DNA from 2 places in the Solibacillus silvestris genome. Region 2 is predicted to be linked to the other one. Evidence: riboswitches for the same ligand, from Rfam matches in the RefSeq annotation. Region 2 holds a riboswitch; the other holds the start of a gene.

Region 1 (5,050 bases), on a different contig from region 2:
TCCGAGTATAACGTACATCGTAAACCTCCTATTAGTTCATCAACCGAACCCCAGCAAAGGGTATATATAGTTCGATGGTTTGCGGTCGTTTGCTGAAATGACTGCTCCTCCACGCTATATTTCGCAAGCAATAATCGAATGACCCCGCCGTGTACGACAAATGTATAATCGCCATCTTGTTTTACAATTTGGCGAAAACCTTCCAATACGCGCTGTTGAAACTGCAAAAAGCTTTCACCGTTCGGTATTGGCGTAGTGAGCGGATCGTCAATCCATGCACGGTATATTTCATTATACTGTAATTGCTCATATGTACACATTTCAAAATCGCCGAAGTTTAGCTCTCTAAGTTTTTCCTCAGCGAAAAATGGAGTTTGCGGAAAATAGCAGGCAGCCGTTTGTAGGCAGCGTTGCAAATCACTGCCAAATACTTCATGTGGCTGGATCGGCAGCTGCGCTTGAACTTTCTTAATAATCGGTTCATCTGTCCAGCCGATATATTTCCGCTCTCTGTTCGCTTCTGTTTTTTCATGCCGGATTAAATGCACAGTAATGCCGTTAGCCATAGCACAACCTCCAAACCCTCGCCTAATGCGCCAAGCAAATCGCCCGTCACCCCTCCAAAATGCTTCCGTGACCAGTTTCGGTAAAGTGCAACAATGACAAGCATTGTGAAAAATAAAACATATAAGCTATATGCCCCTATATAGAACCAAATCGCAAATAAAGCCCCACAAAGCAAACCGAGTAAAACAGCGAGCTTTTTTGAATTGACCATACTTTTAAAATACGCCGCGAGTCCTGTTTGCTTTGCTGTTTGCATCGTTAAAAAGTAAATCAGCATCCCTGTGCGCGCGATTAACGGAATAAAAATAAGACATGGGATGATTGCGGAATGTCCCTTTAAAAGAAATTCATAAATGAAGCCTATCTTTAAAAGCAGTAAACAAAAAACACTAATAACACCAAAGGCACCTGTGCGCGGATCATCCAAGATTCCCAATCGTTTTTCTTTTTCTCCGTAAGAAAAAAAGGCATCACTCATATCAATCCAGCCATCTAAATGAAGACCGCCTGTGAGCAGAATGAAACCGACAACAATCAATATGGCGAGGAGCAAGCTGGAAATATCGCTAAAGCCGGCAAGCGCAAAAACTGCACTTCCAATTATTGCGCCAATGAATAAACCAATAATCGGCAAAAAGGCATACATCCATGTAACCGATTTGGCATTCATATCAAGCTGCTTTTTTATCGGTACAGCCGAAAAAAACTGCCATGCCAATAGAAAACCCGTTATGCTGTTTTTCAATTTGCGCCCTCCTTATTTCCATTGTTGCACAAGCTGAAATTGTACTTCATATGCTTCTTCACTCCGATTAACGAACCACTGATGAAGCTGGCCCAAATTTTTGCGGTATAAATTCACTTCATCAAATTTTGATGATTGCTCGTCCAACACTTCATTTGACACGATTATTATTTGAGCACCTTGCGCATGCCAGTTGTCGAATTCGCTTTTTAACATTTCAATCGAATTGTGGATATATTCGCTGCGCTGCTCGGCTGATTCGCTTTCATACAATACATTCGAAAGCCATGTCGTCACACATTCAAAAAGCACGACATCATTTTCCGATAAACGTCCGAGCTCCTCAGGAATATTCACATGTATTTCAATCGTTCGCCACTCGGTACTTTGGCGTTGACGATCAAGCTGATGTCTTTTTATCCGTGCTTTCATCTCATCGTCAAATGCCGCACCTGCTGCAATATAATAATAATTTTTACCAGGACCATTTTGACTCGCCAGTTTTTCTGCAAAGGCGCTTTTCCCGCTGCGCACGCCACCTGTAATAAAAATCATTGCCAGCACCCCCATATGGAAGATTAAAAGAACATGCTCAATATTGAGCTATGTTCTTCTATTTTGCCTTTTTTGTCGGATAGGATTTCGAGATGAACGGAATTTCTTCGAATGAATGCTCTTTGTTCATATAAACTGCCATGACGAAAAATACATTCGCTAAAAGCCCTAAAAAGTCGAATAAAATTTCGGGCACTTCTCGCTCTTCACTTACCTTATGCAATGCACGGTACGATTTTTTCGCTTCGCTTCGGCAAATATGCAGCCTTGCTGAGCTTTCCACCCCTTGTGGCAGCAAAAACTGTTGAATTGTCTCTTTTACATTGCTCACATAAAAATCATAGCGGTCACTTAGCCAGCTTAAATCCTCTTCTGTAATCGCCAATTTTCCGCGCACAGAACCGTTGGCATGGTATGCAAGCGGATGGATAATACGCAAGTCCTCCAATACAATCTGCCCTTTTTCATCGTCCAATAATGTCGGGATGACCGCTCCGATACGTGTCGTCAATGAATCTGTACGAATTTCATAATCGACGCATGAGCTTTTTTCGCGCATAAATGGATAACATGAATAACGAATATCTTTTTTCATCTAAAGTTCCTCACATTTCAAATTTTATATTTTATTCCGCATACACGATGGACACACTAAGCTCCCAAAAACTTATGCCAGCTTTAAAACTGCAGGATTTCCGATAATGCGGCAGTTTTCTCTAATTAAGCTCCAACAACCGATTCTGCATTCTTTATCAATAAGAAAAGCCACCCAAGAAAATGGATGGCTCAAAATATCAAGATCGATTCCTATGAAATGACGAAAAGATTTTTAATGCCGTACATTCTCTCAAATTCCGAAGAGGTGTGTCACGATCAGAAAAAGATTGGTCTCCTGGCTCCGCGCAGCTCTCTACTCATGAATGCCTTCCCGTCAAAAACAGTGGCAATCTCGTTCACTTTCATTTGCGCTTACAGTTACGGACATAGCTTCGGATTTCCGCCGAATTCCCATTTATGCAATTTGCATCTTTTCCCTGCAGATTTATTTGATTTGTAAAACTTACTTTAACACACTACAGGCATTATGCAAATAACTTTCCATTGAAATGGAATTCCATCAGTTGGACGTTTTCTTCCTCTTTCCTTGATTATTTGATGGAAGAATCGAAATTCCGCCAAAAGCTTTTCAACACAACTCAATATAAATTTTACGCTTAAAGCAGAAAAAATTAATTCAAAGTAGATATAATACGTTTAATTTCTATTCCCCAACTCTGCTTGCTATAATATATTTACAAATACAGGTAATAAAAAATCTGCCAAGGGGGTTATGTAATGAAATGGGATTTTGAATATGATGTAGTTGTCGTCGGGTCTGGCGCATCAGGATTTGCTGCGGCCACTACAGCGAAAAATGAAGGCTTAAAAACGCTTTTAATCGAAAAGGAAAAGCATTTCGGCGGGGCTTCCGCTTTATCCGGCGGAGGTGTTTGGATACCAAACAACCGCTATTTGGTGGAAGCCAATGCTGCAGATTCCTATGAAGAGGCAAAAACTTATTTGGATGCGACTGTCGGCGATATTGTAAATGATGAAATAAAAGAGACTTACTTAAAAAAGGGCATTGAAATGCTTGATTATATGCATAATGCAAGCAAGCATATGCGTTTTTCCTATGCTAAAAACTATTCGGATTATTACCCTGCATTACCAGGCGGAAAAGGCGCGGGACGTTCGATTGAGCCTCTGTTAATAGATATAAATGAATTGGGAGATTGGAAGGATAAGCTCCTGCCTCCAACGATTGATACGAAGGGCTTTGTTATGACCGGGCAAGACTTTGTCAAAGTGAATATGATCACAAGAACGACTGCCGGAAAAGCAAGATCGCTGACATTAGGCTGGCGATTAATAAAGCATCTTCTGCTAAAGAAAAATTATGCGGCTTTAGGGCAGGCGCTTATGGCTCGCATGGGGTTGACCTACAAAGGATTAAATGGCGAAATGTGGCTGCAAACACCTTTTACAGATTTTATATATGAACAGGACCGTGTCATCGGTATAAAAGCTATAAAAGAAGGGCAGGAAATTGCGATTAAAGCTGAAAAAGGCGTTATTTTCGGGTCAGGCGGCTTTTCGAAAGACCAGGAAAAACGAGAACGCTTTTTGCCGACTCCCCAAAATGCGGCATGGACGAGCTCGCCTCATGGGCAAACAGGCGACATTATTTCTCCATTTGAAAAGCTTTATGCAAAATTCGGCTTAATGGATCGTGTGTGGGGAGCGCCTTCTATTATCGATCATAAAGGAAGACCGTTTTTCCTAGTGGCAGACCGCGGCATTCCGAATATGATTATTGTCGATCAAGAAGGGCATCGCTATATTAACGAACCGACACCTTATCATGAGTTTGTCGATAAAATGTACGAGCACAATGAAAAAACAGGCGGAAAGGCTATTACTTCATGGATTATTTTAGATAGCCGCTCCAAAAAGCGCTACCTGTTTGCAGGTCTCTTCCCGATGCAAGGTTTCCCAAAAGAATATTTCAAAAATAATATAGTCTTTACAGGACAAACAGTGAACGAGCTCGAACAAAAGCTTAATATCCCGACAGGAAATTTAGTGAAGACGATCGAACGCTTTAATGGCTTTGCGCAAAATGGCAAAGATTTGGATTTCCATCGAGGCGAAACAGCACATGACAAATATTATGGGGACCCGACATTGAAAAATCCGAATTTACTTGAATTAAACAGCCCGCCTTATTATGCATTAAAAGTATATCCTGGCGATATCGGAACAAAAGGCGGTGTTGTAATAGATAAAAATGCACGGGTATTGCGTGAGGACGGTACCGCAATTGAAGGCGTCTATGCATGCGGCAACTGCTCTTCCTCTATTATGGGGCAATCCTACCCGGGTCCTGGGGCGACATTGGGACCTGGAATGACTTTTGGCTATTTAGCGGCAATGCATTGTAAAGATAATGATATTCAACATTCATCTGGACCAAACAATGACACAAAGCTGATTAACGCATAAAAGTAAAAAGGAGGGGCTGTCGGAAAAGACCGATTTAATCGATTCTTTTCCGACAGCCCCTTACTCTTTTTATAATATTTTAACTGTCAGAGGCAATCCGGACATTTGCCGTATATTTCAAATTTATGTGCCTCAACG
Region 2 (5,050 bases):
ATACAGAAGGGACGTTGACGATATCGGTCATCGTCGAAACATTCGTCAAAAGGCGCATCGCTGTATCGACAAGCTGTCCGAAATCCTGAACTTTCGTTGCTTCATGAATGTCGATTGAGCCTAAGTTACAGGATACATCCAGCCCGTATTCGTTTGGTTCGTTTTGATTACTAATAACGCCTGTTTGCTGGTACTGAAGAATTTCCGTGCATAAATTCGACATCTTCACACGTCCGATTCCCTTTAATGGATGGGCGTTATTGACATTATCGTCCAGAATTTCGAACGGGTAGCCTGATTCAAATTGTGCTTTTTTTACTTCTGTATATAGTTTGCGGGCATTTAATCGTTTTAGTTTACGGATGTTCGGATTATCCAATAGCTCGTAGTACATTTCCGTAATCGAAATTTCCGACATCCGTTTGCCGTATTCTTTGTAAATATCATAAGAACTGAATAAGACGATATCTTTATCTCGTCGCATCAGTTCAAAGAAAATATCCGGTAAAATAATCCCTGTTGATAGAGTAGCTAAACGGATTTTGTCATCGGCATTTGGTTTTTTGGAAGAAATGAACGCTTCAATATCACCATGGAAGACGTTCAAATATACGACGCCGGAACCGTTTCGTTGGCCAAGCTGATTCGAATATGAGAAAGAGTTTTCCAGCAGCTTCGCAACAGGCATAACTCCGCTCGCACGGTTCAAAATCCCTTTAATCGGATCCCCTAGCGGACGCAAATCGGTCAAGTTTACCCCGACGCCGCCGCCTAAACGGGAAAGCTCAAGACAATAGCCGATATTCTCGGCGATTGAATTCATCGTGTCATCCATCGTTAATTTAAAGCATGATACAAGCTCGCCGCGCGCCTTTTTCCCGCTGTTCAATGCAGTAGGTGTCGCAGGCTGGTAGGCAGTCATGACCGCTTCAATGGCCTTTTCCGCCAGCGCTTCGTCGCCTTGTGCTAAATAAAGGGCGATAATGACGATTCGGTCCTCATACTTTTCCAGAATTTCCTTTCCGTCACGGCTTTTCATCGCATAGCTTTCATAGAACTTTGAAGCACTCATGAATGAAGGGAATCGGAATTTGTATGAATAGGCTTTTTTGTACATTTGCTTAATGAATTCCATCGAGTATAGATCAAGAAACGCTTTTTCGTAATAGCCTTCATCAACTAAATAGCGCACTTTTTCCTCAATATCGATGAAATAACGTAAACGGACATTGACGTCTTCCAGAAAATAGCGCCGTGTTGCTTCTTTATCTTTCGCCAAATCCAGTTCGCCTGTAGCACGGTAACGGTTCAGAATATCGTTATTTAATTTTAAATACTGTTTCATATCGATGCCTCTTTCCAAATGGAGTAATAGTAATCTGTAATCGCTTCATAATTTGCCGGAGTTCCACGCATTTCCACTTTTTCGATTAACGGAATACCGTATTTTGCAGCTAAAAGGTCACCTGCACGACCGAAGAAAGCATGACCGAAATTCCGGTTTCCGCTAACGATAATTCCTTTGCATTGATCGTGATTAGCAGTCATGAACTGGTCGACGATAGGGGGAACAGAGCCTAATCCATCCGTATACGTAAATAAAAGATACGGTGCATCAACTTCCTCCACCTCTGCTATATCTTTCGCAGGCAAGCCGAGTTTTTGAATAATGGATCGTATATTGCCAGTCCGTGAAGCAAAAATGATCATGCAGTCATTTCAGAAATGCGATCGATAATAGAAGTCGGCTCTGCAATAAATTCGCCGTTTATTTCAAATAACGGCACAGAAAGAAAACCTGCCTCGATTACTTTTTGTTTGGCCGATTCGTCAAGATCAATATTAATGATTTCAACCTCCAAGTTGGCAGCATCAAGCTCCGATTTCACCCATAGGCATTTTGGACAAATTGTTTTCGTGTAAAGTTTCATGATAGAATCCCTCGCTATATAAATATTACTAGTAATTGTGCCGCGCATATCAGGGGGAGATGACTGTATCAAATAAAAAAAGCTATCCCGGGAAAAACAGGATAGCTTGAAATGGAAACGGAAAAATAGCGCCTCCATTTCCTATTCCCCGAAGAAATGTACATAGTTTTATGGCGGCAGGTCTCCTGGCTTTGCGTCGTTCATCAGACAGACCTTCCCATGCAAAAAAGCACAGTGGTATTTCCGTCATCAGTCAGCATTTACAGTTGCGGGGACAGCGTTGGAATTGCACCAAACTTCCCTATTAAACTACATTTAGTAGTACCGCGATAAAAAAACACAATATATAGTTGATTTGAGTATAAGCTTTCCGATTAGAAAAGTAAAGTATCCAAGCAGAAGTCGGACAATTCCGTCGAAGAGCCTATAAAAATATGAGTTGAAATTTTTTTCTAAATATGTTTTCGTTATTAATAAAATGTGAATATGCATCTTTATCAATTATTAGAAAGTTGGTCCGAAATGTCAATCCAGTTAAAAATAAAAAAGATACATTCAGAAGCAATTTTGCCAAAACAAGCGCGGCAAGGTGATGCGGGTATGGATTTAAGCTCGGTGGAAGAAAAAGTTCTGCAGCCGGGCGACTATCAATTGATCAAAACAGGTCTCCAAATCGAATTACCGGAAGGCACGGAAGCACAAGTACGCCCCCGAAGCGGTTTAGCGTTGAAAAACGGAATTACCGTGTTAAATAGCCCCGGTACAATCGATGCAGGATATCGAGGAGAAATAGGCGTTGTTTTAATCAATCATAGTAAAGAGCCATTCAAAATCGAAAAACATATGCGGATTGCCCAATTAGTCGTGCAATATGTTCCGCAAGTTTTCATTGTGGAAGTGGAAGAACTCTCAAATTCAGAGCGCGGTGGACAAGGCTTTGGTTCGAGCGGTGTGAAATAATTTATAAAGCGAAACAGCAAAAGCCTGAGCTCCGGAAAACTCAGGCTTTTTACAATTCTTTTTGCCATTTTATATAATTGTATGAAGCTTGAATGACAAGTAAAACCGCTAGTAAAGTTGTGGAAAATATAAAAAAATCAGAAAATCCTGCAGCAAAATAAATAATTGCCAGCGAAAGAATATAAATCGGAATTGAATACATTGTGCGTAAAAACTTGCGGCGGTACGAAAGACCATAATAAGCAAATTTAAAGCCTTTATCCACTTTCGGTTTTTTCTTGTAATAAAAATAAGAACCGATTAATAAGGCTGAAATGATAGCGGTGCTAAAGCCAAACTGAAAGAAAAAATAAATATTGAAATCCACTGGCATCCTAATCTCCTTTACGTCCTCATTTTGTATGGCGATTTCCGCAACAAATCTGGGAACCGGCAAATAGTTGATAGATTTTAAATATGTGCTTGTGCACCTTAAAACGAAGCTGACTAATTTACGGAAGAGCTGGATAAAAGTTTAGCTAATATAGCAATATATAAGGCTGTACCTTTTACGATCAAAAAATCAGCGTCCATATCCAATAATCAGCAATACATTCTTCTAATAGTAATTAATCAGACCAAAATCGCTTTGAGAAATAATCGTATGCTCATTATATAACTATAAAAGAATGCGGGAGTCAAACGAATGAATATTTTGTTTAAGATATGCTTACATCTCGATTAATATGGGCTTTGTTAAATATGATGAAAAGCAGAAATCTAAGGGGCACTTTATATCTTGACACTCGATATATATCTGTTTTAATATATGGCTATCGATATATCGACAGTCATTATATGGAGGGGCTATGATTCTATTATCAGAACCGACTTATTTAATTTTATTGGCATTATTAAAAGAACCGATGCATGGCTACGGCATTATTAAAACAATTTTTGATGTAAGCGAAGGGCAGTATGAAATCGCTCCCGGCACACTTTATGGGGTATTAAAAAATATAGAAAAACAAAAATTGATTGAGGTTGTTGGAGTGGATTTAGATAACCGCAAGAAAAAAATTTATGCCATTACACAAGCAGGACGGAACACACTAATTGAAGAACAACGACGTTATGAAAAATTATTATCATTTACATACAAATTTAAACATGAGGGATAATATGGCATTTACACGAACATTAAGCAAAAAATTCAATTCATTTGAGGATGAAGAACATTGGCTGAACGAGCTTGCGCAAAGTGGCTGGCGTCTCGTAGATTACAGCAAGGGGGGGCTTGCAGAAAATCACTATCATTTCCATGTCGATTTAGATGCGAAAAATATGCACTATAAAATTGATTATAGAACTATAAAAAATAGAGAAGAATTTGACGATTATAAGGAACTTTTCCATGAGACAGGCTGGGAGCTTATAGCTAAAAACCATTCTTATTTGAAGTATATTTTTATTTCAGCCGAGGGCAGGAAATTTTTTCGGATCACTCATCAGTTATAGACCGTGACCGAAGACGCCGTAATGTGGTGCTCATATTTATAATCGGTTTTGGAATCGCTGCATTAAGCTCGCTGGCCGCAAAGCTTTATGCAGATTATGATTGGCTAAACGTACTCATTATTATGTATACAGCGCTTGTTGTTTGGTATAGCTATACGTTTTATAAATACCATAGAAAAATTCGTCAATTAAAGCAATTGAGGTGAACAGATGAAACGTTTGAAAAAACTCGACAATATATTTTTATGATGACTTTATTTGGAGTCATTCCGATTATATTAGCGGCATTTGATATTTACCGGGAGCAATACCAAAATTTTAAATAGGCATTTTTAGTTCCGCTTTGGATCGGAGTAATTGGCTCCTTTTTTTTTAAAAGTACAAAATGAAAAAAAGAAAATTGATAAAAAAAAATGAGCAACAATCATCAATCGACTAAGTAATGAATTTGCTTGGTCTTTTTTTACATTCCCTGTATTTACGGAGTATAATGAATTATCAGAAAAAAAGGGGGGTTTATATGATAAGAAAATTAAAAAATACTGACCATGATCTTGTTATGGAGTTAGTTGAGAAGAAGCCTGCCGAGAATTTATTCATTATTGGAGATATTGAGGCATATGGCTTTGAGTCGGATATTCAAGATTTATGGGGGCAATTTG

What was found. Region 2 has a riboswitch for cobalamin ahead of ACTHOQ_RS00250 (glutaredoxin family protein). Riboswitches for the same ligand answer to the same signal wherever they lie in the genome.
Region 1: another riboswitch for cobalamin. It lies ahead of ACTHOQ_RS01895 (cobalamin adenosyltransferase family protein); the one in region 2 lies ahead of ACTHOQ_RS00250 (glutaredoxin family protein).

What each region holds. Positions count from the first base shown of each region.
Region 1 is NZ_JBQCJW010000002.1:125,183-130,232, forward strand. It holds gene ACTHOQ_RS01875 (bifunctional adenosylcobinamide kinase/adenosylcobinamide-phosphate guanylyltransferase) at 1-18, opposite strand, end outside; gene ACTHOQ_RS01880 (histidine phosphatase family protein) at 1-566, opposite strand, end outside; gene cobS (adenosylcobinamide-GDP ribazoletransferase) at 539-1,312, opposite strand; gene ACTHOQ_RS01890 (bifunctional adenosylcobinamide kinase/adenosylcobinamide-phosphate guanylyltransferase) at 1,325-1,867, opposite strand; gene ACTHOQ_RS01895 (cobalamin adenosyltransferase family protein) at 1,926-2,462, opposite strand; cobalamin riboswitch at 2,733-2,913, opposite strand; gene ACTHOQ_RS01900 (FAD-dependent oxidoreductase) at 3,203-4,912, shown strand; gene ACTHOQ_RS01905 (Fur family transcriptional regulator) at 4,999-5,050, opposite strand, start outside.
Region 2 is NZ_JBQCJW010000001.1:44,390-49,439, reverse strand. It holds gene nrdE (class 1b ribonucleoside-diphosphate reductase subunit alpha) at 1-1,345, opposite strand, end outside; gene nrdI (class Ib ribonucleoside-diphosphate reductase assembly flavoprotein NrdI) at 1,342-1,710, opposite strand; gene ACTHOQ_RS00250 (glutaredoxin family protein) at 1,707-1,931, opposite strand; cobalamin riboswitch at 2,090-2,275, opposite strand; gene dut (dUTP diphosphatase) at 2,454-2,891, shown strand; gene ACTHOQ_RS00240 (ATPase) at 2,941-3,264, opposite strand; gene ACTHOQ_RS00235 (PadR family transcriptional regulator) at 3,740-4,051, shown strand; gene ACTHOQ_RS00230 (DUF2812 domain-containing protein) at 4,053-4,388, shown strand; gene ACTHOQ_RS00225 (hypothetical protein) at 4,412-4,594, shown strand; gene ACTHOQ_RS00220 (GNAT family N-acetyltransferase) at 4,909-5,050, shown strand, end outside.